DNA from 4 places in the Zestomonas ipomoeae genome. Region 1 is predicted to be linked to each of the others. Evidence: predicted binding sites of a transcription regulator. Region 1 holds the regulator's gene; each other region holds the start of a gene.

Evidence for each region. The regulator FliA, encoded in region 1, starts transcription of late flagellar genes. The targets are predictions, from matches to a motif close to CTAAAGTTTNNNNNNNNNNNGCCGNTAA.
Region 2: a site for FliA is predicted at 4,235-4,262, ahead of ACWKV7_RS23780 (methyl-accepting chemotaxis protein). Genes of this name have one in related genera too.
Region 3: a site for FliA is predicted at 3,816-3,843, ahead of ACWKV7_RS00910 (methyl-accepting chemotaxis protein). Genes of this name have one in related genera too.
Region 4: a site for FliA is predicted at 4,983-5,010, ahead of ACWKV7_RS23735 (methyl-accepting chemotaxis protein). Genes of this name have one in related genera too.

Annotation. Positions count from the first base shown of each region.
Region 1 covers NZ_JBSKHQ010000001.1:354,694-362,609, forward strand. The annotation lists gene ACWKV7_RS01520 (protein-glutamate methylesterase/protein-glutamine glutaminase) at 1-942, opposite strand, end outside; gene ACWKV7_RS01525 (chemotaxis protein CheA) at 990-3,290, opposite strand; gene ACWKV7_RS01530 (protein phosphatase CheZ) at 3,303-4,097, opposite strand; gene ACWKV7_RS01535 (chemotaxis response regulator CheY) at 4,117-4,491, opposite strand; gene fliA (RNA polymerase sigma factor FliA) at 4,575-5,321, opposite strand; gene fleN (flagellar synthesis regulator FleN) at 5,318-6,148, opposite strand; gene flhF (flagellar biosynthesis GTPase FlhF) at 6,207-7,520, opposite strand; gene flhA (flagellar biosynthesis protein FlhA) at 7,533-7,916, opposite strand, start outside.
Region 2 covers NZ_JBSKHQ010000022.1:17,431-25,346, forward strand. The annotation lists gene pbpC (peptidoglycan glycosyltransferase PbpC) at 1-686, shown strand, start outside; gene ACWKV7_RS20145 (substrate-binding periplasmic protein) at 761-1,534, shown strand; gene ACWKV7_RS23775 (methyl-accepting chemotaxis protein) at 1,650-3,971, shown strand; gene ACWKV7_RS23780 (methyl-accepting chemotaxis protein) at 4,349-6,280, shown strand; gene ACWKV7_RS20170 (GGDEF domain-containing protein) at 6,338-7,465, opposite strand; gene ACWKV7_RS20175 (universal stress protein) at 7,590-7,916, opposite strand, start outside.
Region 3 covers NZ_JBSKHQ010000001.1:207,869-215,784, forward strand. The annotation lists gene rlmM (23S rRNA (cytidine(2498)-2'-O)-methyltransferase RlmM) at 1-766, opposite strand, end outside; gene acnA (aconitate hydratase AcnA) at 1,015-3,690, shown strand; gene ACWKV7_RS00910 (methyl-accepting chemotaxis protein) at 3,871-5,436, shown strand; gene ACWKV7_RS00915 (alpha/beta family hydrolase) at 5,515-6,219, opposite strand; gene ccoN (cytochrome-c oxidase, cbb3-type subunit I) at 6,305-7,744, shown strand; gene ccoO (cytochrome-c oxidase, cbb3-type subunit II) at 7,744-7,916, shown strand, end outside.
Region 4 covers NZ_JBSKHQ010000007.1:180,483-188,398, reverse strand. The annotation lists gene ACWKV7_RS10815 (DUF1631 domain-containing protein) at 172-2,451, shown strand; gene ampD (1,6-anhydro-N-acetylmuramyl-L-alanine amidase AmpD) at 2,652-3,209, shown strand; gene ampE (regulatory signaling modulator protein AmpE) at 3,213-4,049, shown strand; gene ACWKV7_RS10800 (ROK family protein) at 4,067-4,975, opposite strand; gene ACWKV7_RS23735 (methyl-accepting chemotaxis protein) at 5,175-7,208, shown strand; gene ACWKV7_RS10785 (TatD family hydrolase) at 7,281-7,916, opposite strand, start outside.

The DNA.
Region 1 (7,916 bases):
CGCGCCTTCGCGGCCGTCCGCCCCCATGCCGGTCAGCACCACGGCGAGCACCTTGTCGCCGAACGACTTGGCGGCCGAACCGAAGGTGATATCCACGCAGGGCTTGTAGTTCAGCCGCTCATCGCCCGGCAGGATCTTCACCGTGCCACGGGCATCGACCATCATCTGCTTGCCGCCGGGTGCCAGCAGGGCCAGGCCCGGACGCAACTGGTCACCGTCCTCGGCCTCTTTGACGCGAATCCGGCAAAGCTTGTCCAGGCGCTCGGCAAAGGCCTTGGTAAAAGCGGCAGGCATGTGCTGGATGAGCACGATGGGAGCCGGGAAATTGGCGGGCAACTGGGTCAGGACTCGCTGCAAGGCAACCGGCCCACCGGTGGAGGTGCCAATGGCCACCAACTTGTAGGCTTTACGCTTTGGGGCAGGGGAATTCCCTGACGGGGCACTGGGAGCGACCGGTGCAGGCCGACTGGCGGCCCCGGTGCTCGGTGCGGGAGCCGGAACTGGCGCGGCTGCCGGCGTCGCGGCATAGGCGCTGTAGCGCCGGTTGCTGCGGGCGATGGTATGGACCTTTTCGCACAGCAGTTGCTTGACCTTCTCCGGGTTGCGCGAAATGTCTTCGAAGTTCTTCGGCAGGTAATCCACCGCTCCAGCATCCAGCGCGTCCAAGGTGACACGGGCGCCCTCGTGGGTCAGCGAGGAGAACATCAACACCGGCGTCGGGCAGCGCTGCATGATGTTCCGCACGGACGTGATGCCATCCATCATCGGCATCTCGTAGTCCATGGTGATGACGTCGGGCTTGAGCGCCAACGCCTGATCGATCGCCTCGCGGCCGTTGGTGGCCGTACCGACCACCTGGATGTTCGGGTCGGAGGACAGAATTTCCGAAACCCGGCGCCGGAAAAAGCCGGAATCGTCCACCACCAGGACCTTGACTGCCATAAACACTCCATCTGCAGGCGCGGCCGACAGGGCCGGCGCCAATAAAGTCAAACGCGGCGGGCGTAGCGCTTGAGCATGCTTGGTACGTCGAGAATCAGGGCGATACGACCGTCGCCGGTAATGGTGGCGCCGGACATGCCGGGGGTGCCCTGCAGCATCTTGCCCAGGGGCTTGATGACCACTTCCTCCTGGCCCACCAACTGATCGACGACGAAGCCGATACGCTGGTTGCCCACCGACAGGATCACCACATGCCCCTCGCGCTGCTCTTCATGGGCCGCGCCGCGTACCAGCCAGCGCTTGAGGTAGAACAGCGGCAGCGCCTTGTCGCGCACGATCACCACTTCCTGGCCGTCCACCACGTTGGTGCGCGACAGGTCGAGGTGGAAGATCTCGTTGACGCTCACCAGCGGGAAGGCGAAGGCCTGGTTGCCCAGCATGACCATCAGGGTCGGCATGATCGCCAGGGTCAGCGGTACCTTGATGACGATCTTCGAGCCCTGCCCCTTCTGGGAGAACACGTTGACCGTGCCGTTGAGCTGGGAAATCTTGGTCTTCACCACGTCCATGCCGACACCGCGGCCGGATACATCGGAAATCTCGGTCTTGGTCGAGAAGCCGGGGGCGAAGATCAGGTTGTAGCACTCCAGGTCGGTCAGGCGGTCGGCAGCATCCTTTTCCAGCAGGCCTTTCTCCACCGCCTTGGCGCGCAGCACGTCGGCATCCATGCCTTTGCCATCGTCGGTGATCATCAGCAGGATGTGGTCGCCTTCCTGCTCGGCGGACAGCACGACCCTGCCGGTACGGGGCTTGCCCGCGGCCTCGCGCTCTTCGGGCGACTCCACGCCATGGTCGACGGCGTTGCGCACCAGGTGCACCAGCGGGTCTGCCAGCGCTTCGACGAGGTTCTTGTCGAGATCGGTTTCTTCGCCGACCAGTTCCAGGTTGATCTCTTTCTTCAGGTTGCGTGCCAGGTCGCGGACCAAGCGCGGGAAGCGGCCGAAGACCTTCTTGATCGGCTGCATGCGGGTCTTCATGACCGAGGTCTGCAGATCGGCGGTCACCACGTCGAGGTTGGACACGGCCTTGGCCATGGCCTCGTCGCCGCTGTTCAAGCCGAGGCGCACCAGGCGGTTACGCACCAGCACCAGCTCGCCGACCATGTTCATGATTTCGTCGAGGCGAGCCGTATCGACCCGCACGGTGGTTTCCGCTTCGCTCATCGCACCCGGCTTGTCGCCGGCTGGAGCCGTCGCGGGTGCGGCGGTGCCTGCTGGTTTGGCGGGCTCGGGCGCCTTGGCGGCCGGTTTCTCGGCAGGTTTGCTCGCCGGTGCCGCTGGCTTGGCTGCCGCCGGCGGTGTGGCTGGCTTCGCGGGCGGTGGGGCTGGCGCGGCCGGCTTGGCGGCAGCGGGCGGCGCGGCAGGCGCCTTCGCTTCGGGCTGCTTGCCCTTGCCATGCAGTTGATCGAGCAGCGCTTCGAATTCGTCGTCGGTGATCAGGTCGCTGCTGCTGGCCGGCGCAGCCGGTTCGGCCGGCTTGGCGGCGGGAGCCGCTGGAGCGGGCTCCTCGGGCGCAACGAACTTGCCCTTGCCATGCAACTGGTCGAGCAGCGCCTCGAATTCATCGTCGGTGATCTCGTCGCCACCGGCGGCAGGGGTTTCTGCAACAGGGGGCGCCGGCTTCGGCTCGGCCTGCTTGGCAGCCGGCGCGGCGGCGAACTGCCCCTTGCCATGCAACTGATCCAGCAACGCTTCGAATTCGTCGTCGGTGATCTCGTCGCCGCCCGCTGCCGGCGCTGGCGCACTGGCCGCCGGCGCAGGCTCGTCGCCGAGGGCATCGAGCAGTTTCTCGAATTCACTGTCGGTGATGTCGCTGGATGCCGCCGGAGCGACCGGCTCCGGTTCGGGTTCCGGCTCTGGCTCAGCCTCCACCGCCGGTGCGCTGGCTTCCTCGGCACCGGCCGGCTCGGCCAGGCGCGCCAGGGCCGCGAGCAGTTCGGGGGAAGCCGGTGTCGGTTCGGTGCGCTCGCGCACCTGGCCGAACATTTCGTTAACCGCGTCCAGTGCCTGCAGGACGACATCCATGAGCTCCGAGTCGACGCGCCGCTCGCCCTTGCGCAAGATGTCGAAGACGTTCTCGGCGATGTGGCAGCACTCGACCAGTTCGTTCAGCTGGAGAAAGCCGGCCCCACCCTTGACGGTGTGGAAGCCGCGAAAAATGGCATTGAGCAACCCCGTGTCGTCCGGGCGGCTCTCAAGCTCAACCAACTGCTCGGACAATTGTTCGAGAATCTCGCCGGCCTCTACCAGGAAGTCCTGGAGGATTTCTTCATCGGCGTCGAAGCTCATATGGATGCTCCCCTAAAAACCCAGGCTGGATAGCAGATCGTCGACGTCGTCCTGGCTGGACGCGACGTCTTCACGCTTATCGGCATTAATCTGCGGACCTTCACCTTGGGAGGACGCTTTTTGTTGTTGTTTTTTCTGATCGGCTTGCAATGACTCTTGATCGTGCTGGATGCCGGCGAAGCGATCCACCTGGCTGGCCATCAGCACCAGCTTGAGCAGGTTGCTTTCCACCTCGGTCACCAGTTGGGTCACCCGCTTGATCACCTGGCCGGTGAGGTCCTGGTAATCCTGCGCCAGAAGGATGTCGTTGAGGTGGCTGGAGAGCTTGCCGCTGTCGCGCTCGCTGCGGGTCAGGAACAGTTCGATGCGCTTGGCCAACTCACGAAAACCGTCCGCGCTCATTTCCCGGCGCATGAAACGGCCCCAGTCGGCTCCCAGGCTCTGCGCCTCGTCGTTAAGATCGTTGACCAGCGGAGCGCACTCCTCCACCAAATCCATGGTGCGATTGGCCGCTTTCTCGGTCATCTGCACCACGTAGTTCAGGCGCTCGGTCGCGTCGGCGATCTGCGAGACTTCCTTGGCATGTGGCACCCGAGGGTCGAGCTGGAAGTTGACGATGGCGTTGTGCAGCTCACGGGTCAGCTTGCCGACCTCTTGATAAAGGCCGCGATCACGCACTTTGTTGAGCTCGTGAATGAACTGCACCGCTTCGCTGAAATTGCCTCGTTCCAGGCTATTGACCAGCTCACGGGCATTGGCTTTCAGGGTCGACTCAACGTCACCCAGTTGGGAGTCTTCGTGTTCCATAGCGCCCTCGCGGCAGGCATCAGCCGTTGACCCGCTCGAATATCTTTTCGATCTTCTCTTTCAGTACCTGGGCCGTGAACGGCTTGACCACGTAACCGTTCACCCCGGCCTGGGCCGCTTCGATGATCTGGTCGCGTTTGGCCTCGGCGGTCACCATCAGCACCGGAAGCGTTTTCAGGCGCTCGTCGGCACGCACCGCGCGCAGCAGGTCGATGCCGGTCATGCCGGGCATGTTCCAATCGGTGACGAGAAAGTCGAAGCTGCCACTTTGCAGCATGGGCAGCGCGGTGGTGCCATCGTCGGCCTCTGCGGTATTGGTGAACCCCAAGTCGCGCAGCAGGTTCTTGATGATCCGTCTCATCGTTGAGAAGTCGTCAACGATGAGGATTTTCATGTTCTTGTCCAAGTCGACCTCCGTACAGTCCTAACGCACTCAGTTCCTGAGAACGCCGTTTAATCGCGAAACCGGCTTGCTCTTCAACTTGCCCGCCACTCGCTCAGGCGCGCCCGCAGACGCGCGGCGCACTGGCTGTGCAACTGGCTGACCCTCGATTCGCTGACGCCCAGTACCTCGCCGATTTCTTTGAGATTCAGTTCTTCGTCGTAGTACAGCGCCAAAACCAGGCGCTCGCGCTCTGGAAGGTTCTCGATGGCTTCGGCCAACGCCAGGCGGAAGCGCTGGTCTTCCAACTCGCTCGCAGGCTCGGGTTGCGTACTGCCGCCGTCTTCGCGCAGCCCACCGTGCTCGCCGTCCTGGAGGAGATCGTCGAAACTGAACAAACGGCTGCCCAAAGTGTCGCTCAGAATGCCGTAGTAATCTTCGAGACTCAATTGGAGTTCGGCCGCAACCTCTTGATCTTTAGCGTCTCGACCGGTTCTGGCCTCGATTGCCTTGATGGCGTCGCTCACCATGCGGGTGTTGCGATGCACGGAACGCGGCGCCCAGTCGCCCTTGCGCACCTCGTCGAGCATCGCGCCACGGATGCGGATACCGGCGTAGGTTTCGAAGCTGGCCCCCTTGCCAGCATCGTATTTCTTCGAAGCTTCGAGCAGGCCGATCATGCCAGCCTGCATCAGATCATCCACTTGCACGTTGGCCGGCAGACGCGCCAGCAGGTGATAGGCAATGCGCTTGACCAACGGGGCATAGCGCTCAATGAGTTGATGCTGCGAGTCCTTCGCCTGTGCCTTGTTGTACATACGAAGTCCACTGGCTGCTGTCATACGGATGAATCTGCTACTGGCTGCACCAAGCGCTCGACGAAGAACTCCAGGTGGCCGCGCGGATTGGCCGGAAGCGGCCAAGTGTCGACCTTCTGGGCAATCGCCTTGAACGCCAGGGCGCACTTCGAGCGGGGGAACGCCTCATACACCGCTCGCTGCTTCTGCACGGCTTTGCGTACCGACTCGTCATAGGGAATCGCCCCTACGTATTGGAGGGCCACATCGAGAAAACGATCAGTGACCTTGGTCAGCTTAGCAAAGAGATTGCGACCCTCCTGCGGGCTATGGGCCATATTGGCCAGCACACGGAAGCGGCTCATGCCGTAATCGCGATTGAGCAGCTTGATCAGCGCGTAGGCATCGGTGATCGAGGTCGGCTCGTCGCAAACCACCACGATGACTTCCTGGGCGGCGCGAACGAAGCTGACCACCGCATCGCCGATGCCTGCGGCGGTGTCGATCACCAGCACGTCGAGGTTGTCGCTGATGTCGCTGAAGGCCTGGATCAGCCCGGCATGCTGCTGCGGCGAGAGCTGCACCATGCTCTGGGTGCCGGAAGCGGCGGGCACGATGCGAATGCCGCCGGGGCCTTGCAGGAGCACGTCACGCAGCTCGCATTCGCCGTGAATGACGTCGGCCAGCGTGCGCTTCGGCGTAAGGCCGAGCAGGACATCGACGTTGGCCAACCCCAGGTCGGCATCCAGCAGCATGACCCGCCGACCGAGATCGGCCAGGGCCATGGACAGATTGACCGACACGTTGGTCTTGCCGACGCCGCCTTTGCCGCCGGTCACCGCTATCACCTGTACGGGATGCATACTACCCATGTTCTCTACACACCTTGTCTTGCTGCGACTGAGGCATCGTTGAAATCCTCTGCGCTGACTACCCGGCGCGGCGCGGCGGGTTGTGATACAGGCCGGCGAACAGGTCGGCCATGGCTTCCTCGCTCGGCTCCTCGGGTGCCTGCAAGCTGACGGCCCGGCTCACCAGTTGGTGGCTGCGCGGCAGGTGCAGATCGTCCGGAATGCGCGGCCCGTCCGTCAGGTAGGCTACCGGCAGACGCTGGCCAATAGCCAGCCCCAACACCTCGCCCAGGCTCGCGGCCTCGTCCAGCTTGGTCAGAATGCAACCGGACAGACCGCAGCGCTTATAACTATGGTAGGCCGCCTTGAGCACTTGGCTCTGACTTGTGGCCGCCAAAACCAGATAATTTTTTGCTTTCACCCCCCGGCTGGCCAGGGTTTCCAACTGCATGCGCAAGGCCGGATCGCTGGCCGGCAGGCCAGCGGTATCGATCAACACAACGCGCTTCTTCGCCAACGGCGCCAGGGCCTGGGTCAACGACTGGCCTGGATCCACCTGGGTCACCGAGACATTCAGGATGCGCCCCAGGGTCTTGAGCTGCTCCTGGGCACCGATGCGATAGCTGTCCAGACTGACCAGCGCAATGTGCTGGGCGCCGTATTTGAGCACATAACGGGCCGCCAGTTTGGCCAGCGTAGTGGTTTTACCCATTCCGGCCGGACCGACCAGGGCGATCACCCCGCCCTCCTCCAGCGGTTCCTGCTTCAGCGTCTTGATCGCATGAGCCAGGTGGGCCAGCAGCATGCGCCAGGCCTGGCGCGGCTCCTGGACGTTGGCGACCTTGTCCAGCAGGGCGCGGGACAGTTCGGCGGAAAGCCCCATGCGCTGCAGGCGGCGCCACAGGTTGGCCTGCTGCGGACGGCGGTTCTGCAGTTGGCCCCAGGCGATCGAGCCGAGCTGCACTTCGATCAGCTCGCGCAGGCCGTGCAGCTCGAAACGCATCGCGTCGAGCACGCGCTGATCGGCCGCCGGCTTCGCCGCGGCCGCTGCTACCGGCCGTGGTGTCGGGGCCGGAGCCACGGCAGGCTTGGCCTTGGGTGCCGGAGCCGAAGCGCCAAGCAGTTGGCGGTCCTTTCCGGCAGTCGCTGCACTGCCGGCCAGTTCGGCCTGGGCCGAGGCGATCTTCGCCTGAGTCCTGCGCAGCTCGGCCTCCAGCGCCGGGTTCGGCTGGCGAACCGGCTCCGGCGGCAGCTGGTAATCGAGCGCAGCGGTCAACTCGACGCCGCCGGCAACCCGGCGTGTGCCGATGATGGCGGCATCTGCGCCGAGTTCATCGCGAACCAGCTTCATGGCTTGACGCATATCGGCGGCGAAGAAGCGTTTGACTTGCATGGCCTATGGACCTCAGTTCTGTCCCACAGTGGCGACGATGGTGACCTGCTTGTTGTCGGGTATTTCCTGGTACGCCAGCACGTGCATGTTCGGCACTGCGAGGCGAGCGAATCGCGACAACATAGCCCGGACCGGACCGGCTACCAGCAATATTGCCGGCTTGCCGAGCATCTCCTGGCGCTGCGCCGCCTCCACCAGGGAGCGTTGCAGCTTCTCGGCCATGCCGGGTTCGAGGAGGATGCCCTCTTCACTGCCCTGACCGGCCTTCTGAAGACTGTTCAGCAATATCTGTTCCAACCTTGGCTCGAGCGTGATGACAGGCAGCTCCGGCTCAAGCCCCACCACGCTTTGCACGATGGCGCGGGACAACGCGACTCGCACCGCGGCCACCATCGC
Region 2 (7,916 bases), on a different contig from region 1:
CGTCGGCGGCGCCGCTGCTGCTGCAGGTGCACGATCTGTTGGTCAACCGCGACAGCCAGCGTGGCATCGCCCCGCCGGTCGAGCCGGTGCCGGACAACATCGGCGTGGCTGCGATCTGCTGGCCGCTGGGTCAGCCGCTGGCCAGGGACGATGGCAACTGCCGGCGCCAGCGCTTTGCCTGGACCCTCGACGGCACTACGCCGCCGACCTTGCAGGCAGCCGACCAGCCCCTCGGCCTGGGCCTGCTGGAACGCGTCTGGCTCAACCCGGCGGGGCGCCGGGTGGCCGCCGATTGCGCCCAGGCCCGGCCCGTGGACATCGCCCTCTGGCCGGCGCCGCTGGAACCCTGGCTGCCGCGCCGTGAGCGGCGCGCGGCCCGCCTGCCGGCCATCGACCCACGCTGCCCTCCACCGCCGGAAACCGCCGCCACGCCGCTATCCATCGTCGGCGTGCGCGACGGCGACCGCCTCCAGGCCCCCGCCGGCAGCAGCGGTCCGGTACGTCTGTCGCTCACCACCCTCGGCGGCGCCGGGCGGCGCTGGTGGTTCCTCGATGGCGAACCGCTGGCCGACACCAGCGCCCAGGAGCCGCTCAATCACCGCTTCGAACGTGTCGGTCGCTACCAGCTCAGCGTGCTCGACGAGGCGGGGCAGACGGCGCGGGTGGAGTTCAGCGTGGTGCGCTGAGGGCGCGCCTGCGGGGCCATCCAGCGAGCCGGCTACACTGCAGGAACCGCAGAACGACTCGAACGGTGGTAATCATGGCTGCCTGGCTGGCTTTGTTGCTGAGCATATCCTGGCTTGTCGCGGGCCAGTCGCACGCCGTGGAGCTGGAGCTGTACACCGAGGAAAACCCACCGATCAACTTCAGCCGCGACGGCCATCCGGATGGCATGGCGACCGAGGTCGTCGAGGAGCTGCTGCGGCGCACCGGCGACAGCGGCAAAATCCAGGTAGTGCCCTGGGCCCGCGGCTACAAACTGGCCCGCAGCCGCGTCAACGTCGCGCTGTTCGTGGCAGTGCGCACCCAGGAACGGGAGGCGCTGTTCAAATGGGTCGGGCCCATCAGCCGCAGCTCCACCAGTTTCTACAGCCGGCGCGGTGCCGGCCTGCAGATTGCCAGCCTCGATGATGCGCGCGCGGTGGCGGCCATCGCCGTACCGCGCGAGTGGTACTCCCACCAGGTGCTGCGTGGTCTCGGTTTTACCAATCTGGAACTGGTGCCCAAGCCCCACGAGATGGCGCGGATGACGCTCTACGGACGGGTGCCGCTGATGGTCTACGAGGACCAACTGCTGCCCAGCCTGCTGGCCGAGATCGGCGCCACGATGGACGAGGTGGAACGGGTACACACCTTCATGAGCAGCGGCAGCTACATCGTTTTTTCCCAGGGCACCGCCGACCGCGTGGTACAGCGTTGGCAGCAGGCGCTGGACGACATGAAGGTCGATGGCAGCTTCGCCCGCATCCACCGTCGCTGGCTGCCGGAAGAGCCGGTACCCGGGCGGGTCGACGAGCAGAACCTGTCGCCGTGAGCGGTCGACCGGGGCGCGCAGTCGTTGCGTCTATACTCAACCTGTCGTAACGGGCATCTCGGGAAGGACTCCTGCCGTTTGAGCGCCGCTTCAGCCGCGGTGCGAGGAGAGTTCCATGAGCATCAAGCGCAAGCTAGCTGCGGTGGCCATCCTGCTGGCCATCATCCCCAGCCTGTTGACCGGCGCACTGACCGGCTGGCAATCCTACCGCTCCGGGCACCTCGCCATCGAGCAACTCGCGCGCAACCAGTTGACGGTGATCCGCGACACCAAGAAGCAGCAGATCGAGGCCTACTTCGCCACCATTCGCAACCAGGTGCGCACCCTCGCCGACAGCACCATGACCCAGGACGCCATGCAGGGCTTCGCCCAGGCGTTCCGCGACTACCGCGGCCTGGGGGACGACCTGACGCAACAGAAGCAAGCCCTGGCCGGCTACTACGAGCGCGAATTCGGCCGCGTCTATGCCGAGCGCAACCCGGGGCAGGGCAACCCCATGCCCGGCTACCTGCAGACGTTGCCGGCCGATACCCTGGCCTTGCAGTACACATTCATCGCCGCCAACCCCAACCCGCTGGGGGAAAAGGATGCGCTCATCGATCCCGCCGACGACAGTCGCTACGGCGAACTGCACCAGCGCTACCACCCGCGCTTTCGCAACTACCTCAAGCGCTTCGGTTACTACGACATCTTTCTGGTCGAGGCGCAGAGTGGCGACATCGTCTACAGCGTGTTCAAGGAACTGGATTTCGCCACCTCGCTGAAGACCGGCCCGTACGCCCAGAGCAAGCTCGGCGAGGTCTTCCGGGCGGCCCTGGAAGGCGCTGACCCGGAGCGGGTTCCGCTGAGCGACTTCGCGCCCTACACGCCGTCCTACGAGGACCCGGCGGCTTTCGTCGCCTACCCGGTGCACAGCGACGGCCAGGTGCTCGGCGTACTGATCTTCCAGATGCCGATCGATCGCATCAACGCGGTGATGACCCATGACGGACACTGGAGCGAATCCGGCCTCGGTGCCAGCGGCGAGACCTACCTGGTCGGCGAGGACAAGCGTATGCGCAGCCAGAGCCGCTTCCTGCTGGAGGATCAGGCCGGCTACCTGCAAGCGCTGCGCGCGGCCGGCGTGGCGGCGGACCTGCTGACGCGGATCGAAGCCAAGGGCACCGCCATCGGCCTGCAACCGGTGGACAGTGCCGGCAGCCGCGCGGCGCTGGATGGCCAGAGCGGCTTCCTGATCTTCCCCGACTACCGCAACGTGCCGGTGCTGTCGGCCTTCACACCGCTGGACATTCCCGGCCTGCGCTGGGCACTGCTCAGCGAGATCGACGAGGCCGAGGCCTTCGCCGCCAGTGGCGAGCTGGCCCGTGAATCGCTGCGCAACGGCCTGCTGATCGGCCTGCTGATCTTGGTGGCCGGCAGCCTGGTGGGCTATCTGGTGGGCAATTGGATCACCCGGCCGATCGTCGCGCTGGCCGGCACTATCGGCCAGATCGAACAGCACGCCGACCTGACGCGTCGCCTGCCCGCCGAGAGCCAGGACGAACTGGGCGACGCGGCGCGGGCGATGAACCAGATGCTCGACAAGTTCCGCGCCATGATCGGCAAGATGATCGAGGCGGCGCAGACGCAGAACGCCACCACCGACGAGCTGGCCGCGCTGACCGTGCAGACCCAGCAGGGCGCGCTGCGCCAGGAGCAGGAAAGCGACCAGGTGGCCACCGCCGCCACCGAAATGGCCGCCACCATCGAGGAGGTGGCGCGCAGCGCCCAGGGTGCGGCGCAGGCCGCCCAGGAAGCCGACCAGGCGACCGCCGCCGGGCAGCGCATCGTTACCGCCGACATCCAGGCCACCGTCGAGCTGGCGGCAGAGATCGAGCAGGCGGTGGCGGTGATCCGGCGGGTCGACGAGGACTCCCTGCGCATCGGTGGCGTATTGGAGGTGATCGGCTCGATTGCCGAGCAGACCAACCTGCTGGCACTGAACGCGGCCATCGAGGCGGCCCGCGCTGGCGAGCAGGGCCGCGGCTTCGCCGTAGTGGCCGACGAGGTGCGTACCCTGGCGCAGCGCACCCAGCAATCCACCGCCGAAATCCAGGCGATGATCGAGCAGTTGCAGAAGGGCGCCAAGCAGGCGGTCGGCGTGATGAACCACAGCCATGAGCGCGCCCAGGAAAACGTCGCCACCGCCGGCGAAGCCGGCGAGGCGCTGGAACGCATCGCCGCCGCCGTGCACATCATCACCCAGATGAACGAGCAGATCGCCACCGCCGCCGAGCAGCAACATGTGGTGGCGGAAAGCATCAGCGGCAACATTCACAACGTCAGCGACGTGGCCAAGCAGAACGCTGCGGCGGCGACCCGCATGACCGAGACCAGCCTGCGGCTGGAACAGCTGGCCAAGGAGCTGCACGCGCAGGCAGCGCTATTCAAAGCATAAGTTGTTCGCAGAGGGCGGCTCCGCTTGGAGCCGCCCTGGCGCCAGCCTGCTGGCGAACCGTTGCCCATGTAGCACGCCTCGCGAGCGAGCACGCCCCCTGCGGGAAGGCCATGCGTGTGGGGGCGAATTCATTCGCCCCTAGCCAATAGCCGGATAGGCGCCAGTGCATCCGGGGCCGCCCGCTCCGATCTCAGTCGATCCGGCAGCTACCGTGATTGCGAACAGACCACTGGTCTGCCACTGGCTATGCTTTTGAACGGGCGCTCAAGGCCGGCGAAAAACTGACGATAAGGTCAACACCGATAGAGCTCTTGTTTTTTGTGCACAATACTGTATCCAATTGCTTCGCTCCCATGACAATAAATAGGTGACCCCGCATGCGCCTCTGGCAACGCAGCATTCAGTGGCAATTGATCCTCAGCATGGGCGCCGCCCTGCTGGCCAGCATTCTCATCGTGGTCGGCATCTACTCGGCGGTGGTCAATCGCCTGGCTGAGCGCTATCTGGTGGAAGAGGCGCTACCGGCCAGCATCCTGGCCATTCGCAACGACCTCGAACGGGTGCTTGCCGAGCCGCTCACCGCCGCCCGTGGCATCGCCGGCAATACCCTGGTGACCGACTGGCTGGTCAACGGCGAGGATGCCGCCCAGCGCGATGCCTTCGCCCGTTACCTGGCGGGTGTGCAGGCCCAGCAGAACGCCCTGGTGACCTTTGTCGTCGCCCTCGACAGCGGTAACTACTTCACCGGCAAGGGACTCAATCGCACCCTCAGCCGCGGGCCTGCGGACAACGCCTGGTTCTACGGCTTCGTCGACAGCGGCAAGGAACGCTCGCTGGATATCGACATCGACCAGAGCACCCGCCAGCCAACGCTGTTCATCAACCAGCGCGTGGCCGCCGGCGGCAAGACCCTCGGCGTGGCTGGCCTGGGCTTCAGCCTCACCGCGATGTCCGACATGATTCGCGACTTCCGTTTCGGCGAGGCAGGCCGGGTCTATCTGGTCAGTGCCGACGGGCGGGTCAAGGTGCACCCGCAATCCGAGTTCAATGACAACCGCGACCTGGCCCAACTAGTCGGCGCCGACGCCGCCGCCAAGCTGCTCGGCAAGTCTGGCGGTGCGGTGCACTTCGAGCGTGACGGCGCGGCCTACCTGGCCATCGCCCAGCCCTTGCAGGCTCTCGACTGGTTGCTGGTGAGCGAGGTGCCGGAGGCGGAAATCTACGCCGAGGCGCGCCAGGCACTGTGGATGACCAGCCTGATCGGCATCGGTGTGGCGCTGTTGTTCCTCGGCCTGGTGGTGCTGCTGGCTCGCGGCCTGGTGCGACCGATCCGCCAGGTCACCGCGGCGCTGGTGGAAATCGGTGGTGGCGGCGGCGACCTGACCCGGCGCCTGGATGAGTCCCGGGGCGACGAGCTGGGCGACCTGGCCCGAGGCTTCAATCGCTTCCTGGAAAGCCTGCGGTCGCTGATCGGCGACGTGCTGGCTACCAGCGAGCGGTTGCGCACCGCGGTCGGCGAAGTCGCCCAGGTGGTGGAGAACACTGCCGGTCGCGCGGGCCAGCAACAGGAAATGACCGACATGGTTGCCACCGCCGTGCACGAGATGGGGCTGACGGTGCAGGAAATCGCCCGCAACGCCGGCAGCGCCGCCGAGGTGTCGCAGAATGCCCGTGACGAGGCGGTGCAGGCGCGCCAGGTGGTCGGCCAGTCGATCGCCCATATCGAGAAGATGTCCGGTGAGATCGGCGGCGCTGCCGAGGCAGTCGGCGAACTGGCCGAGCAGGTGGCGTCCATCGACCAGGTGCTGGCGGTGATCCGTGGCATATCCGAGCAGACCAACCTGCTCGCCCTCAATGCCGCCATCGAAGCGGCACGGGCTGGCGAGATGGGCCGCGGCTTCGCCGTGGTGGCTGACGAAGTGCGCACCCTGGCCAGCCGCACCCAGGCGTCCACCGACGAAATCCAGCAGATGATCCAGCGCCTCAAGCAGGGCGCGGAAACCGCGGTCAGCTCGATGCACGCCGGTCAGGCCGCCACCGGCACCGGGGTCGAGGCCAGCCAGCGCACCGGGCGGTCCCTCGGCGCCATCACCGAACAGGTGGAGAAGATCAGCGACATGAACCACCAAGTGGCTACCGCTACCGAGGAGCAGAGTTCGGTCACCGAGGAAATCAACCGCAATGTGCAGGGCATCGCCGACCTGGCCCATGCCACCGCCGATGAAGTGCGCAGTTGCCGCGAGGACTGCCAGACCCTCAGCCGCATGGCCGATGACCTGGCCAAGCAGATGGGCAAGTTCCGCCTGTAAGGCTAGCGCTGGCGAAGAGTCCTCCCCTCGGGAGGGCTTTTCGCTTGTGGGGGTGGTTCAGGCTTCCTGCGCGGCCACCAGGCGATCACGGCCCTCGGCCTTGGCCCGATAGAGCGCATCGTCCACCCGCTTGAAGAACTCCTCGGCGCTGTGGTCCCGCCTGCCGTCGAAGCAGCCCACGCCGATGCTGGTGGTCAGCGGCAACTGCATGCCCAGCAGCTCCACGCCCTGTTCGGCCAGGTCGCGGCGAAAGCGCTCGGCCAGCTGCCGTGCCTGCTCCAGCGGGGTATCCGGCATCAGCACGCCGAACTCCTCGCCGCCGAGTCGCAGCAACGCATCGCCGTCGCGGCGGAAGGTCTGCCGCATGCGCTCGGCGAAGGCTTGCAGGCAGGCGTCGCCAATGGCGTGGCCATGGCAGTCGTTGATTTTCTTGAAGAAGTCGAGATCCATCAGTACCAGCGACAGCGGGCTGTCGCGCCGCTGGGCGTTGGCCACCATCACGCTGAACAGTTGGTTGAACTGATAGCGGTTGCCCAGCAGGGTCAAGCTGTCGGTGCGGCTGAGCAGCTCGAACCGTTCGCGCTGCTCCAGCAACTGCTGCTCCATCAGCAGGTTGCCGCGATACTCGCGGTGGCTGCGACTGAGGGCGAGCGCCAGGTAGCCGATGTACACGGCGAGGGTGACGAAGATTGCATACTGTCCACGCCATTGCATCGCCAGCATCGTCATGCCCGGCAGATAGAACAGCAGGATGGAAAACAGGGTGCGTCCACGGCGCATCGGGAAGTTGTAGATGAGAGCGGTGCTGAAGGCCACGGTGCTGATGATGGCGATCATGCGCGAGTCGGCATCGCCGCTGTGCAACGCCCAGCCAGCCCCTAGCCCCCAGCCCAGCGCGGTCAGCATGACCAGCAGCCAGTGCCGGTCGATCCAGCGTTGCAGCGCTTGCGGCGTTTCCGGGTCCGGCAGTACGTGCAGCAGGCGCAGGGCCAGCAGCGCGGCGAACAGCGCGCTGCCGCACAGGCCCAGCGCCAGGTGCTCGCTCGGCCGTTCGTTGAACAGCCAGACGAACAGCCAGCCGATCAGGTAGAAGACCCCGCCCAGGCGTGTGCGCGTGCGCATGTCCTGGGCCTCGCGCCAGATTACGAAGGCGTGTGATTGCAGGGGCAGTTCGGAAACGGTCATGTGCTGGCGTCACATAAGGCGGCCAAGCCTAAGCATAGCTGCTGGGACGTCAGCTTTATGGCGTTCTGCCATTGCGGTTGCCTGGTGGCGATAAACGGTGGCGGTTTCGAGAGAAAGTCCTGGGTCAGCGCAGCAGCAACAGGGGCGTGCGCGTCGTGCAAAGCATGCTGGTGGTGGTGCTGCCCACCAGGAACTGGCGAATGCGCGAGTGCCCGTAGGCCCCCATCACCAGCAGGTCGATGTCGTGCTCGGCCTGGTAGTCGTGCAGCACCGGTTCGACCTCGCCGGAGCGTATCGCGCAGTGCGTTTCGATGCCCTTGTTCTCCAGCACCCGTCGCGCACCCTCGAGTTGCTCCCACGCGTCGCTGGTATCGGCGCCCACCATCAGCAGATGGACCGGCATGTCGCTGAACAGCGAGCTGGCGGCGATCATCTCGACACCCTTGCGGGT
Region 3 (7,916 bases), 150 kb from region 1:
CGTCGGCACGCTGATGCTCGACCAGACCGGAGTCCATCAGGCTTTCCGCCATCGGACCGTTGTCTACGGCAATTACCCGCATGTGCCGGTTGACCAACTGCCAGGTCCAGCCGCCGGGGGCAGCGCCGAGGTCGACGGCCGTCATTGCCGGGGCCAGGCGCGCATCCCACTCGGTGCGGGGAATGAACTGATGCCAGGCCTCCTCCAGCTTGAGAGTCGAACGACTGGGGGCCTCGCGGGGGAATTTCAGGCGCGGGATGCCCATCGGCCAGAGGGCCGAGTTATCCGGCTCGGCGATGCCGAGAAAGACTTCCCGGCCGCTCTTGAAAGTCATCAACAGGCGCGGTTTGCCGGGCCCTTCCACCAACCTGCCCGCCTTGAGCAGTGCCTTGCGCAGCGGCGCCTCGAATTTCTTGCAAAAATTCGACAGCTCCTTGCCGTCATTGGTATCGAGCACTTCCAGCCACAGGCTGCCGCAGACCGGATAGGCCGCCAGACGCTCCAGCAGCACGCTGATGCGGTCGGCTTCCGGCAGCTCGATGAACTCGCCGCGAGCCCACTGCCGGGGGAAGATCAGCCGGGCGAAACGCAACCCACGCATCAATCGCTCGGCCCCGCCGGGCTCCTGGCAGATGAATTCGGCACAGGCGCTATGGGGCTTGCCCTTGGCGTAGCCGGAAATGTCCAGGCAAGCCGCCTGTTCGGCCAGTTCGGCACACACCTCGCCCTCGAATCCGGGGCGGCAGTGCAACAGCAGAGTATTCATTCGCAGTTCTCCTCAGGCCGCGCATGATAGGCGTTGCGGCCAGCCCCTGCGAGCGGCGGCGCACCGAGAAAGCCGGGAACCGTCGCCCGCCCCGGCCGGTCCAGTGTTGGCGGGGGCAGTAAAAGCAAGCTAGCTTCAAGACTCCCGGAAGTAGCGTCGGCGGTTGCCAATGCCGCCGGCACTCGGACGATTCCCCGGACTGCGCAGGTCCGGGCCAATCCCATGAATGCGGGCAAAAGGAGACGCGCATGCCTTCCCTGGACAGCCTGAACTGCCGCCGCAGCCTGGAAGTCGGTGGCCGTACCTACCATTACTTCAGCCTGCCCGAGGCGGCCAAGAGCCTGGGCGAAATCGAACGCTTGCCCACTTCGTTGAAAGTGCTGCTGGAGAACCTGCTGCGCTGGGAAGACGGCAGCACGGTGCGCGCCGATGACTTCACCGCCCTGGCCGTCTGGCTGAAGACTCGCAGTTCCGAGCGCGAAATCCAGTATCGGCCGGCACGGGTGCTGATGCAGGATTTCACCGGCGTCCCCGGCGTGGTCGACCTGGCGGCGATGCGCGACGCGGTCGCCAAGGCCGGCGCCGATCCGCAAAAGATCAACCCGCTGTCGCCGGTCGACCTGGTGATCGATCACTCGGTCATGGTCGACCACTTCGCCACGCCACAGGCGTTCTCCGATAACGTCGCCTTCGAGATCCAGCGCAACGGCGAGCGCTACGCCTTCCTGCGCTGGGGCCAGCAGGCGTTCGACAATTTCCGCGTGGTACCGCCGGGCACCGGTATCTGCCACCAGGTCAACCTGGAGTACCTGGCCCAGGTCGTATGGACCCGCGAAGAAGACGGCCTCACCTATGCCTATCCCGACACCCTGGTCGGCACCGACTCCCACACGACGATGATCAACGGCCTGGGCGTGCTCGGCTGGGGCGTCGGCGGCATCGAGGCGGAAGCGGCCATGCTAGGCCAGCCGGTGTCCATGTTGATTCCCGAAGTGATCGGCATGCGCCTGACCGGCCGGCTCAACGAAGGCGTCACCGCAACCGACCTGGTGCTGACGGTGACGCAGATGCTGCGCAAGCACGGCGTGGTGGGCAAGTTCGTCGAATTCTTCGGTCCCGGCCTCGATCACCTGCCGCTGGCCGATCGCGCCACCATGGCCAACATGGCGCCGGAATATGGCGCCACCTGCGGCTTCTTTCCGGTCGATGCGGTGACCATGGACTACCTGCGCCTCTCCGGCCGCGACGAGCACGCCATCGAACTGGTGGAAGCCTACTGCAAGGCCCAGGGCCTCTGGCGCGATGCCAATGCCGAGGAGCCGGTGTTCACCGACTGCCTGGAACTCGACCTGGCCAGCGTGCAGCCATCCCTGGCCGGCCCGAAGCGTCCCCAGGATCGGGTGAACCTGTGGGACATCGGCTCCGCGTTCGACCTGTTGCTGGAAACCTCCGGCAAGAAGCAGCAAGCCAACACCCCCTTCCCGGTTGCCAACGAGAACTACGCCCTGGAACACGGCGCCGTGGTGATCGCCGCGATCACCTCCTGTACCAATACGTCCAACCCCAGCGTGATGATGGCCGCCGGTCTGGTGGCCAAAAAAGCCGTCGAGCGCGGTTTGCAGCGCAAGCCGTGGGTGAAGTCGTCGCTGGCGCCCGGCTCCAAGGTGGTGACCGACTACCTGGTCAAAGCCGGGCTGACGCCCTATCTCGACGCGCTGGGTTTCAACCTGGTCGGCTACGGCTGCACCACCTGCATCGGCAACTCTGGGCCATTGCCCGCCCCTATCGCCCAGGCGATCACCGACAACGACCTGACGGTCTCCTCGGTGCTCTCCGGCAACCGCAACTTCGAAGGACGCGTGCATCCGCTGGTGAAGGCCAACTGGCTGGCCTCTCCGCCGCTGGTGGTGGCGTTCGCCCTGACGGGTACCACGCGCATCGACATGAGCAAGGAGCCGCTGGGTTATGACGACAACGAGCAGCCGGTCTACCTGAAGGACATCTGGCCGAGCAGCGCCGAGGTGGCCCAGGCCGTTTCAGCGGTGGATGGCGCCATGTTCCACAAACAGTACGCCGACGTGTTCAGCGGCGATGCCCATTGGCAGGCCATTTCCTTCAACGCCGGGGATACCTACCAGTGGGACCCCGCTTCCAGCTACGTGCAGAACCCGCCATTCTTCAGCCATATCGACCAGCCACCGGCCCCGCCGAAAGATATCGAAGGCGCCCGCATCCTGGCCCTGTTCGGCGACTCCATAACCACCGACCACATTTCCCCGGCGGGCAACATCAAACCCAGCTCACCGGCAGGGCTGTACCTGCAGGGGCTGGGGGTGAAACCCGAGGACTTCAACTCCTATGGCGCTCGCCGCGGTAATCATGAAGTCATGATGCGCGGCACCTTCGCCAACATCCGCATCAAGAACGAAATGCTCGGCGGCGAAGAAGGCGGCAACACCCTCTATCAACCCGGCTGCGAGAAGCTTTCGATCTACGACGCGGCGATGCGCTACCAAGCCGAAGGCGTGCCGCTGGTCGTGGTGGCCGGCAAAGAATATGGCACCGGCTCGTCCCGCGACTGGGCGGCCAAGGGCACCAATCTCCTGGGCATCAAGGCGGTGATCGCCGAAAGCTTCGAGCGCATCCACCGCTCCAACCTGATCGGCATGGGCGTGCTGGCGCTGCAGTTCGTCGGCGACCAGAACCGCAAGACGCTCGGTCTCAGCGGTACGGAAAAGCTTTCCATCCGCGGGCTGTCGGTCGATATCAAACCTCGCCAGTTACTGACGATAGAGGTCGAGCGCAGCGACGGCTCACGTTCCAACTTCCCCGTGCTGTGCCGAATCGATACCGCCAACGAGGTGGAGTACTTCAAGGCCGGCGGCATCCTGCATTACGTGTTGCGCCAACTGATCGCCTCCTGAGCGAACGCCGGAACGCCAAGCGTTCCGGCGCAACCGAATCCGATCGCGCCCGGCAACGGCGTAATCCTGGCGCCAGAAATGTGAAGCCGTTCATATACGGTTACACTGCGCTCTTTGAGCAGCGCCTTAAGTTCATTGTTCGCCAGCCGATCAACTGGCACAGCCAATTCGGATAGCCCCATGCGCAATAACCAGCCCATCACCCAGCGGGAACGCACCTTTCCCGCCCAGCAGCGCCTCATCTCGACCACCGACATCAAGGGTGTCATCACCTACTGCAACGATGCGTTCGTCGAGATCAGCGGGTTCTCCCGCGAAGAACTGCTACGTGCGCCACACAACCTGGTGCGCCACCCCGATGTCCCGCCCGCGGTCTTCGAGCACCTGTGGAACACCCTTAAGCAGGGGCGGCCATGGATGGGCATCGTCAAGAACCGTTGCAAGAACGGCGACCACTACTGGGTCAACGCCTATGTCATTCCGGTTCTGGAGAAGGGCCAGGTGGTGGCCTACGAATCGGTACGCATCAAGCCCACTGCCGAACAGATCCGACGCGCCGAAACGCTCTACCAGCGGATAAACTCCGGCAAATCGGCGATTCCGAGCCGCGACAAATGGCTGCCGGTGTTGCAGGACTGGCTGCCATTCATCCTGGTCAGCCAGATCGGATTTCTGGTCGGCGCCTGGCTGGACAGCCACTGGGGCTTCCTGCTGGCAGCCCTGCTTTCCGTGCCCCTGGGCCTCGCCGGCCTGGCTTGGCAGAACCGCGGCATCAAGCGCCTGCTGCAACTCGCCGAGCAGGCCACCTCAGACCCCTTGATCGCGCAGATGTACACCGACAGCCGCGGCGACCAGGCACGCCTGGAAATGGCCATGCTCAGCCAGGACGCCCGCCTGAAGACCTGCCTGACCCGCCTGCAGGACACCGCCGAGCAGTTGACCCGGCAAGCGCGCCAGGCCGATGCCCTGGCGCACAGCAGCTCCACCGGCCTGGATCGCCAGCGGGTGGAGACCGAGCAAGTGGCCGCCGCCATCCACGAAATGGCTGCCACGACCCAGGAAGTGGCGAGCAACGTCGCCCGTACCGCCGAGGCCACCCAGGACGCCAATCGCCTGACCAGCCAGGGGCGCCGTGTCGCCGCGGAAACCCGCGAGGCGATCCAGCGGTTGTCGGTTTCGGTGGCCAGCACCGGCGAGACCGTCACTCGCCTGGCGCAGGACAGCAACGAGATCGGCGGCGTGGTCGATGTGATCAAGAGCATCGCCGACCAGACCAACCTGCTGGCGCTGAACGCTGCCATCGAAGCGGCACGCGCCGGTGAAATGGGTCGCGGTTTCGCCGTGGTGGCCGATGAAGTGCGCTCCCTGGCACAGCGCACTGCCGAATCCACCGGACAGATCCACCAACTGATCGCCAAACTGCAGAAAACCGCCGAAGAGGCGGTGCAGACCATGGAGACCGGCCGCAAAGAGGCCGACGAAGGGGTCGAGCGCGTGCAGCAGGCCGACGAGGCACTGCTCGGCATCAGCGATGCGGTGTCTAACATCGCCGACATGGCCAACCAGATCGCCGCCGCTGCCGAACAGCAAAGCGCAGTGGCCGAGGAAATCAACCAGAACATCAGCACCATCGCCCAACTCGCCGACAAGACCTCCGGCGAAGCCCACGACACCGCCCGCCTCAGCGAGGAACTCACGGTGACCGCGCAGAACCAGAGTTCGCTGGTGGAGCGGTTCAATCGTTGATGTAGGCTCGTGAGCCTCCCTTCAACCGGATGAAGCGACGCCCAGCATCCAACTGAAAAGGCGACTTTAGTCAGCTTTTCAGTTGGATCCGGTCGACTCGGCCCCTGCCAGAAACGCAATCACTTCCTCCGCCGCGCTATCCAGATGCTGCGCATGGGTCAATCCGGTTGCCTTCAACGGCTTGAGATCATGGTCCGCCGCCTCCAGCCAGTGCAGCCGAATGCTGTCGGATAGCACGTAGTTCTCCACGTTGGCCCGGTTGCCCAAGGCGTCGCGCTCGCCCTGCACGACCAGGGTCGGGGTCTGCAGCGACGCCAGGTGTGCCACCCGCGGCTTTTCCGGCTTGCCGGCGGCATAGAAGGGATAGCCGAGACAGACCAGTGCGTCGGCCAGCAGTTCGTCGGCCAGCAGGCTCGCCATCCTTCCGCCCATGGACTTGCCTCCAATGGCCAGCGGCCCCGTGACCTGGTGTCGCACCTCTCGGTATACCTGGCGCCAGCACTCCAGCAATTGCGCCTGCGGATTCGGTGGTCGCTTGCCTCCCTTCAGGCGTCTCGCCGCCATGTACGGAAACTCGAAGCGAACCACCGCCAGCCCACGGATGGCAAGACGTTGGGCCATGTCCTCCATGAACGGGCTATCCATCGGCGCACCAGCACCATGGGCCAGGATCAGGGTGCCTGTGGCCTTTCCTTCCGGCCGGCTCCATAGCCAGTCGCCTTGTCCACTCGCAGTCTGTGGGTATTGATCCCCGTCAATACCGTCTCGTTGCGCATTGCCCATGCTTTGCCTCGCATCGATCGATCCTGCCCGCCAAGGGCCGGACCCAAAAAACAATCTGCCCGTAACCGTGGATGGGAACCCATACATGAACACAGCAACCAGTACCGCCTACAACTACAAGGTGGTCCGCCAATTCGCCATCATGACGGTGGTGTGGGGCATCGTCGGGATGGGGCTCGGCGTGCTCATCGCCGCCCAATTGGCGTGGCCGCAGCTCAACTTCGACCTGCCCTGGACCAGCTTCGGCCGCCTGCGACCGCTGCATACCAATGCGGTGATCTTCGCCTTCGGCGGCTGCGCCCTGTTCGCCACGTCCTATTATGCGGTGCAACGCACCTGCCAGACCCGCCTCATCTCCGACAAACTGGCGGCCTTCACCTTCTGGGGCTGGCAACTGGTGATCCTGCTGGCGGCGATCACCCTGCCGATGGGTTGGACCAGCTCCAAGGAATACGCCGAACTGGAATGGCCGATCGACCTGCTGATCACGGTGGTCTGGGTGGCCTATGCGGTGGTGTTCTTCGGCACGCTGATCAAGCGCAAGACCAAGCACATCTACGTCGGCAACTGGTTTTTCGGCGGTTTCATCCTCACCGTGGCGCTACTGCATGTGGTCAACAACCTGGAAATTCCGGTGACCCTGACCAAGTCTTACTCGCTGTATTCCGGCGCGACCGATGCGATGATCCAGTGGTGGTACGGCCACAACGCCGTGGGTTTCTTCCTCACCGCCGGCTTTCTCGGGATGATGTATTACTTCGTGCCCAAGCAGGCCGGGCGCCCGGTGTACTCCTACCGCCTGTCCATCGTGCACTTCTGGGCGCTGATCGCCGTGTACATCTGGGCCGGCCCGCACCATTTGCACTACACCGCACTGCCGGACTGGGCCCAGTCCCTCGGCATGGTGATGTCGCTGATCCTGCTGGCACCGAGCTGGGGCGGCATGATCAACGGCATGATGACGCTTTCGGGCGCCTGGCATAAGTTGCGCTCGGACCCGATCCTGCGCTTCCTGGTGGTCTCCCTGGCGTTCTACGGCATGTCCACCTTCGAAGGCCCGATGATGGCCATCAAGACCGTCAACGCCCTCTCCCACTACACCGACTGGACCATCGGCCACGTACATGCCGGCGCCCTCGGCTGGGTTGCGATGATTTCCATCGGCGCCATCTACCACCTGATCCCCAAGGTGTTCGGCCGCCAGCAGATGCACAGCATCGGCCTGATCAACGCGCACTTCTGGCTCGCCACCATCGGCACCGTGCTCTACATCGCCTCGATGTGGGTCAACGGCATCGCCCAGGGCCTGATGTGGCGCGCGGTGAACGAGGACGGCACGCTGACCTATTCCTTCGTCGAAGCCCTGCAAGCCGGTCACCCGGGTTACGTGGTGCGCCTGATCGGCGGCGCCATCTTCCTCGGCGGCATGCTGCTGATGGCCTACAACACCTGGCGCACCGTGCGAGTGGCCAGGCCGGCGGAAGTCGAAGCGGCCGCGCAGTTCGTGGTTGAAGGAGCCCACTGATGAAACAGCATGAAGTAGTCGAAAAGAACGTCGGCCTGCTGGCTCTGTTCATGGTCCTGGCCGTCAGCATCGGCGGCCTGGTGCAGATCGTCCCGCTGTTCTTCCAACAGGAAACCACCCAGCCGGTGGAAGGCCTCAAGCCCTATACCGCGCTGCAGCTGGAAGGCCGCGA
Region 4 (7,916 bases), on a different contig from region 1:
AGCATTTGTGACATAAGTCATGTCTATGAGAGTTGGCGGCTTGGTGGTTTCCGGCCCAACCCTATAATGGCTTTGACCCAAGACCGTTGACGTCAGGCATTTGACGTACCAATAACGTTCGAATGATCGCTATGCGGCTGGCCCCGACGGGCAGTCTGCGGGAGACTTGCAATGAAGACCGACGCGAATGTGGTGCACCTGAACAAGGTTGCCCCTGAGCACTCGCCAACTTCGCCGGTAGGAAGATTGCCCGTGGCGCTTACCCAGGTGCGCGACAAGGCTGCCCAGCAGCTCAAGAAGGCGTTGCAAGCGTTGTTCGATAACGCGGACGACTCTTTGTTCGAGATGGCCGACCGCGCCACCAGCAACTCGGAGCAGAACACCTTCTTCGAGGCGATGCGCGATTTGCGCCTCAAGCGCAAGAGCATCGAGCGTGGATTCCTGCAGCAGGTCTTCGAGACCTTTGCCAATCTCAGCCAGTACGAAATCGGCAAGAGCCCGCAGCCTCAGCTCGATGCGCTTTCCTTCGACAGCCTGTCGCTGGTGCAGAACGACGAACTTGAAGAAACCGTGGCGCTGGATGCCATGGTCGCCAAGATCATGAGCCGCGATGCGCTGGCCCTGAGCCACCTGACCACACGCTTGAACACCCTGGTCAGCCGCAAGGTGGACGACAAGAGCAACCCGCTGAGCCCGCGTCTGCTCTGCGAGGCGTTTCTCGATGCCTGTCGCAGTCTTGGCGTGGAAATCAAGGTCAAGCTGATCATTCTCAAGCTGTTCGAGAAGTACGTATTGAGCGATCTCGACCAGCTGTATGCCGAATCCAATCAGTTGCTCATCAATGCCGGTGTGTTGCCGGAATTGAAGTCTGCTCCGCCACGGCGTGCGCCGGCGCGTCCGGCGGCCGGGCAGGCCGGCAGCGGGGCTGCCGCATCCACGATGCAGGGCGGCGCTTTCGCCGACGAGGGCGCGCAGGAAGTGTTCGGCGTGCTCCAGGGGCTGCTGTCCCAGGCTCGCGGTACGGTGTTGCCGCCCCGTGAGTGGCCGGCCGATGCGGTGCCGATCACCAGTAACGATCTGTTGCGCCTGCTTTCCCATCTGCAGCAGCACCTTCCCGAACAGCGCGCCGACGATTTCGATGTGCGCGACCATTTGGGCAACCTGCTCAGTCGTGCCAGTGCCAAGAGCGGCAAGGCACGGGTGGTGGGCGAGATCGACGAGGATGTGATCAACCTGGTGTCGATGCTGTTCGAGTTCATTCTCGACGACCGCGTATTGCCGGATTCGCTGAAAGCCCTGATCGGCCGCTTGCAGATCCCAATGCTGAAAGTGGCAGTGCTGGACAAGACCTTCTTCAGTCGTGGCAGCCATCCGGCGCGTCGGCTGCTCAATGAAATCGCTTCGGCTGCGTTGGGCTGGAGCGAGCAGGACGATGCCCAGCGCGATGCGCTGTACCTGCGCATCGAGCAGGTGGTGCAGCGTCTGCTGAACGATTTCACCGACGATCCGACGATTTTCTCCGAACTGCTGGCCGATTTCCTGGCCTTTACCGGTGACGAGCGCCGCCGCAGCGAATTGCTCGAGCAGCGTACCCGCGATGCCGAGGAAGGTCGCGCCAAGGCCGAGCTGGCCCGCCAGCAGGTGGAGCAGGCGCTGAACGAGCGACTGCTCGGCAAGACCATGCCGGAAGTGGTGGTGCGGCTGCTGCAGGAAGCCTGGAGCAAGGTGATGATGCTCGCGTGCCTGAAGCAGGGCGTAGAGTCCGCCGAATGGCAGCAGGCGTTGAAGACCATGGACGACTTGATCTGGAGTGTCGAGCCCCACGAAGATCCGGAAGCGCGGCTGCACTTGCTTGAACTGGTTCCGGGGCTGCTCAAGTCGCTGCGCGATGGCCTGTCCGCCGCGGCGTTCGATCCGTTCTCCACCAGCGAATTCTTCAGCCAGCTGGAGGCATTGCATGTGCAGGCCCTGCAGCGCTTGAAGCGCGCGGATGCCGAATCGAAGCCGGAATCCGCGGATGCCCTGCTGGAGGAGGCTGATGCCGAGGGCGCTGCCGAGGAGTCGGTCGCCGAGCCGGCGGCCATGGTCGAGGTGGTCGAGGAGATCGTGTTGCAGGCACCGGGTGGTGAGCGTACCACCGAGGAGCCTGAGGTCGACCTGGCAGAGGACGACGAGCTGGCCCAGCAGGTGGACAGCCTGCGTGTCGGTAGCTGGGTGGAGTTCCAGGAGGATGACGAACATCGCCTGCGCTGCAAGCTAGCGGCGGTGATCAAGCCCACCGGCAAGTTCATCTTCGTCAACCGTACCGGCATGAAGGTGCTGGAGAAGACCCGCATGGGGCTGGCGGTGGAGTTCCGTCGCGGAACCCTGCGCCTGCTCGATGATGCCTTGCTGTTCGATCGCGCGCTGGAGTCGGTGATCGGCAACCTGCGTCGCCTCAAGGGCGCCTGAGGGTTTCCGCGCAGCAAAAGCGCCCGGCCTGTGCCGGGCGTTTGCGTTTCGGGGCTGCCGTTGCCGACGGGGCTATGCCGGCGATCTCGTTGCCATTGCCGCGTTTTCGTGCTTGGCTCAACCCGTTCGCTACTCTAGCCTCTGGAATGACTCGAACCTGTCGAAAGCGGGTAGAGTGAATGCAGTTCTAGGAGCCTTTCATGCAGTTGGATTCCGCTAGCGGCTGGTGCCCGGGCGTTCGTCATTGTCCCTCGCCGAATTTCAATGCGCGACCCGGCGGAGAAGTGTCCCTGCTGGTCGTGCATAACATCAGTTTGCCGCCTGGCCAGTTCGGTACGGGCAAGGTGCAGGAGTTCTTTCAGAACCGCCTGCGCATCGACGAGCATCCCTATTTCGCCGAGATAGCCGAACTTCGGGTTTCCGCGCACTTCTTCATTGAGCGCGACGGGGCCATCACCCAGTTCGTCTCCTGCCTGGATCGTGCCTGGCATGCCGGTGCTTCGCGCTTTGCGGGGCGCGAGAACTGCAACGATTTTTCCCTCGGCATCGAGCTGGAGGGGACCGACGAACTGCCTTTCAGCGATGAGCAATACACGGCGCTGACGGACCTGACTCGCACGTTGCAAAGAGCCTACCCGGCGATAACCGTGCAGCGCATCTGCGGCCATAGCGACGTCGCGCCGGGGCGCAAGACCGACCCCGGTCCGGCGTTCGACTGGGAGCGCCTGCGCCAGGCGCTACGAGAGCAAGGAGAATAGGCGATGAGCTTTCTGGTCCTGTTGCTGGTGCTATGGGTGGAGAAGTTTTCCGCTTGGCGCCAGCGCATTCAGCATGACGGTCCCTGGTTGCGAGGCTTGGCATGGGTGGAGGCCAGTCCACGGCTGGCGCAAGCGCCATGGCTGGGGCTGGCACTGCTGGTATTGCTGCCGGTAGTGCTGCTGGCCCTGCTGCTATTGCTGCTCAAGCCGCTGGCCTACGGTTGGCTGGCCTTGCCGGTCCATCTGCTGGTGGTGATCTACAGCCTGGGCCGCGGCGATGTGCTGACGGCCCTGGGACCGTTCCGCGATGCGTGGCGACGTGGCGACAGCCAGGCGGCCTACCATGTTGCCGAACGCGATCTGGCACTCGATGCGGACGAGGGCGGGGCGCTGTTGTTGCGGGTGCAGGGCTACCTGGTGTGGCAGGCCTATCAGAGCTTTTTCGCGGTGATCTTCTGGTACGCGCTGCTCGGGCCGGTGGCGGCGTTGGCCTATCGTCTGCTCGCCCTGTGCGCCGAGCATGCCCGTCAGGACGCGCTGCGTGAGCGTGCGGTGCAGTTGCGCCATGCCTTCGACTGGCTACCGGTGCGCATGCTGGCGGCCAGCTTCGCCTTGGTCGGCAATTTTGCCGCCGTCAGCCGGGTCGTGCTGCATGAACTGTTGAGCTGGGACATTTCCGCCGCGCAACTGGTGATCAATGCCGGCCGTGCAGCCGGCGAAACACCAGAGCCGGTGCTTGGCGAGCGAGGCGTCGCCACGCTGGACGAACTCTGGCAGTTGCTGGTGCGGGCGGCGGTGCTCTGGTACGCCGGCTTCGCGGTGTGGACGCTGGTGATCTGAGGCGCCCGGCATGGCTCTTACCTTTGTGACGGGGCGTCGTCCCAGAGCCAGGCGGCACCGCGTACCCCGCTGGAGTCGCCATGGGTGGCAGGTCGCAACGGAGTGTTGACCTTGTCGGAAAACACGTAGCGGGGCAGCAAAGGCGGCACCTGTCGGTACAGCTCGGAAATCCTCGACAGGCCGCCACCGAGCACGATCACCTGTGGATCGAGCAGGTTGATCACCATCGCCAGGCTGCGGGCCAGTTGATCGCAGTAGCGCGCCAGGGCTTCTGCCGCCTGTGACTCGCCATGTTCGGCCGCGCGCGCCAGCGCCTCGGCGTCGATACCTAGCCCGCTGCGAGCTGCCCAGCCCGGGCCTGAGAGAAAGGTCTCGATGCAATCCTCCTGGCCGCAGTAGCACGGCCGCGCAGGGCCATCTTCGACGCAGCGCCAGGGCAGCGGGTTGTGGCCCCATTCGCCGGCGATAGCATTCGGGCCATCGAGTAGCCTGCCGTGGATGACGATGCCGGCGCCGACCCCGGTGCCGAGAATGGCGGCGAAGACGCTGCTGGCTCCCGCCCCGGCGCCATCGCTGGCCTCCGACAGGGCCAGGCAGTCGGCGTCGTTCGCCAGGCGCACGGGGCGACCGAGCAGCCGTTCCAGGTCGCCTTGCAGGTCCTGGTCGATCAGACAGGTGGAGTTGGCGTTCTTGATGCGCCCGTGATCCGGCGAGCGCGCGCCGGGAATGCCGATGCCGACGCTGCCGGACCGGCCCAGGTCGCGCTCCGTCTGTTCCACCAGGGCGGCGATGGCGCTCAGGGTGCCGGGGTAGTCGCCCTGCGGTGTCGGTATGCGGCGGCGCAGTATCTCGCGGCTTTCTTCCAGCGCGAGAATTTCGATCTTGGTGCCACCCAGGTCAATGCCGAGGCGTAGTGGTGTGCGCATAGTTAACCTTAAGTTACAGAAAGCCGAGCCGATATCCGGTATATCAGAGTGCCTGAATCGACTGGTACTCTGCGAACCCAGTCACGAAACGCGCTTGCCGTCAGGCAAGCCGGGTCGCGGCAGGCGTTGAGGACGGAAGGGCTGCCGCCTGGATCGAGCCGTCGAGTCGCAAAACAATAATGAGAACGGGAGACGTCCTGTGAAGACCGTGCTGTATCCGGCCATCGCGCTGATGAACCGCCTGAGTTTCGGTATGAAGTTCAGTCTGATCAGCGTCTTGTTCTTCCTGCCCATGCTGATCACCAACTTCTATTTGGTGCGTGACTCGTATCGTCAGGTAACCAGCACCCACACCGAATTGGAGAGCCTGGGCCTGATCGGCGCCAGCCTCGAGCTGCGGCGTGACCTGGAGACGCTCAGCGACCTGGCGCAGATCAATGCCATCATCGGCCAATCGGGGCAGGCGGGCGACCTGGAGACGCGGGTCAAGACGCTGGAAAGCCGTCTGGCCGAGCGGCTGAACGGTTTGCAACCGGTGCTCACCGAGGCCGAGCAGGTGGCCGAATTCAATGCCAAGCGCGACGAGATGCTGACGGCGCTGCAGAGCGCCAGGGCCGCGGAAACGTCCCTGCAAAGCAAGGCGGCCATCGTCGAGAAGCTGTTGGGCGATGCGCAGGTCTTCATCAAGTTCGTGTCCGGCCAGGCCGGCCTCAGCCAGGACCGCCAGCGCGAGGTACGTCAGGTAGCCGAGCTGGTGACCACCATGACGCCGGTGGTTACCGGCACCATCGCCAAGGGCCGTGCGGTTGGCGCCTATTCGCTGGGCCAGGGCTTTCTCAACTCGGCCGCCAGCAATCAGCTGGACGACCTGTTGCTGCAACTGGAAAAACTGCACGCCGAATATGGCGTGGTCCTCAGCGACGTGGTGGAGAGCAGCCCGGCGGCACGGACGGCCATGGGGGCGCAGGCCGCCGCCAGTCGCGAGACGCTGAAGGAGGCCGCGCAGCTCTTCGAAGACCAGGTGATCATCGCCGATACCCTGGATACCCCCTGGCAACAGTTCTATGACCGCGCCAGCGAATCCATCGACAAGACCTACCAGCTCAACGACGCTGCGCTGGCGTTCCTCGACAGCGAGCTGCAGGTAAGGCTGGAGGAGAATCGCACGCAGACCGTACTGCTGGTGGTCGCGCTGGTGGTGACTTTCCTGCTGATCGTCTATCTCTACGGCGGCTTCTACGTGTCGACCCGCAGTACGTTGAAGAGCCTGGGGCAGGTCCTGAACCAGGTGGCCGCCGGCGACATGACGGTGAGCTTCCATGCCCAGAGTCGCGACGAGCTGGGCGAACTGGGGCAGGTGTTCAACGCCACCGTGGTGAAGATCCACGATCTCATCGAACTGGTGGGGCAGACCGTCACCGAGGTGGAGCGCCAGGCAGACCGGGTGGAAGTGGTGTCGGGCGAGAGCAACCAGTCGGTGGCCAGCCAGCGCAGCCAGATCGAACTGGTGGCGACGGCGATGAACCAGATGTCCGCCACTGCCCAGGAGGTGGCCAGCAGCGCCGCCGCGGCGGTGGGCAGTGCACAGAGCGTCAACCAGGAAACGGTCAGTGGCCGGGCGTTGGTCGAGTCCCAGGTCGGCAGCATCCAGCGCCTGGCGGGCGAGATCGAACAGTCGGTGACAGTGATCAATCAGTTGGCCAACGACAGCAAGGCCATCAGCCAGGTGCTGGACGTGATCAAGGGCATTGCCGAGCAGACCAACCTGCTGGCCCTGAACGCCGCCATCGAAGCGGCTCGTGCTGGCGAGCAGGGGCGCGGTTTCGCGGTGGTGGCCGACGAAGTGCGCAACCTGGCCAAGCGTACCCAGCAATCCACCGAGGAGATCGAGCAGATGATCTCCAAGCTGCAGGGCGGGGTCGGTGCGGCGGTGAAGGCGATGCACACCAGCCATCAGATGGCCGACGGCACGGTCAGCCAGTCCGCCCAGGTGCAGCAGGCGCTGGAGAACATTCTCGGCGCGGTGGGCATGATCGTCGACCAGAACCAGCAGATCGCCACGGCAGCCGAGGAACAGACGGCGGTGGCCCACGATATCGACCAGAACATCGTCGAGATCAACCGCGCTGGCGAGCGCACCGCCGAGGGGGCCAACCAGACCGAGCGGGCCAGCCGCGAGCTGTCCGAGTTGGTGGTGCGACTCAAGCAATTGATCGGCGCGTTCCGCGTCTGATCGTCTTGTGCGGGCGTTTCCGGCGCCCGCCGTTCTCCTGAATCGACTGCGCGGCAGCCTGGCGTACGGAGCCTAGCGCCAGCCGAACAGCTCACGGGCATTGCGAGTGCTGGCTTCGGCCAGTTGCTCGCTGCTGATACCCATCCATTGCGCCAGGGCAGCGCAGATCTCCGGCAGGTGCGCCGGGCTGTTACGCTGGTCGGGGTACATGGCTGGGGCCATGTCGGGGGCGTCGGTTTCCAGTACCACCGCATCCAGCGGCAGCTTCGCGATCACCCGGTGCATGCGCCTGGCCTGCGGCCAGGTGGCAGCGCCGCCCAGGCCCAGCTTGAAACCGAGCCTGAGGTATTCCCGCGCTTCCTCCCAGCTACCGGAAAACGCATGCACGATGCCGCCACGCGTCGGTTTGTAGCGCTTCAGTGTGGCGACGGTCTGGGCGTGGGCGCGCCGCACGTGCAGCAGCGCGGGTAGCTCGAAGTCGACGGCGAGTTTCAACTGCGCTTCGAACAGCGGTTGCTGGCCCTCGCGATCGAGGTCTTCCAGGTAGTAATCGAGGCCGAATTCGCCGACGGCGCAGAGCTTTGGGTGGCCGGCCAGACGCTCCAGCCAGTCGCGCAGCGCCGCCAGGTCCTGCGGCTGGTGCTGCGGCAGGTAGACCGGGTGCAGACCGAGCGCGGCATGCACTGCCGGCTCGGCACAGGCCAGATC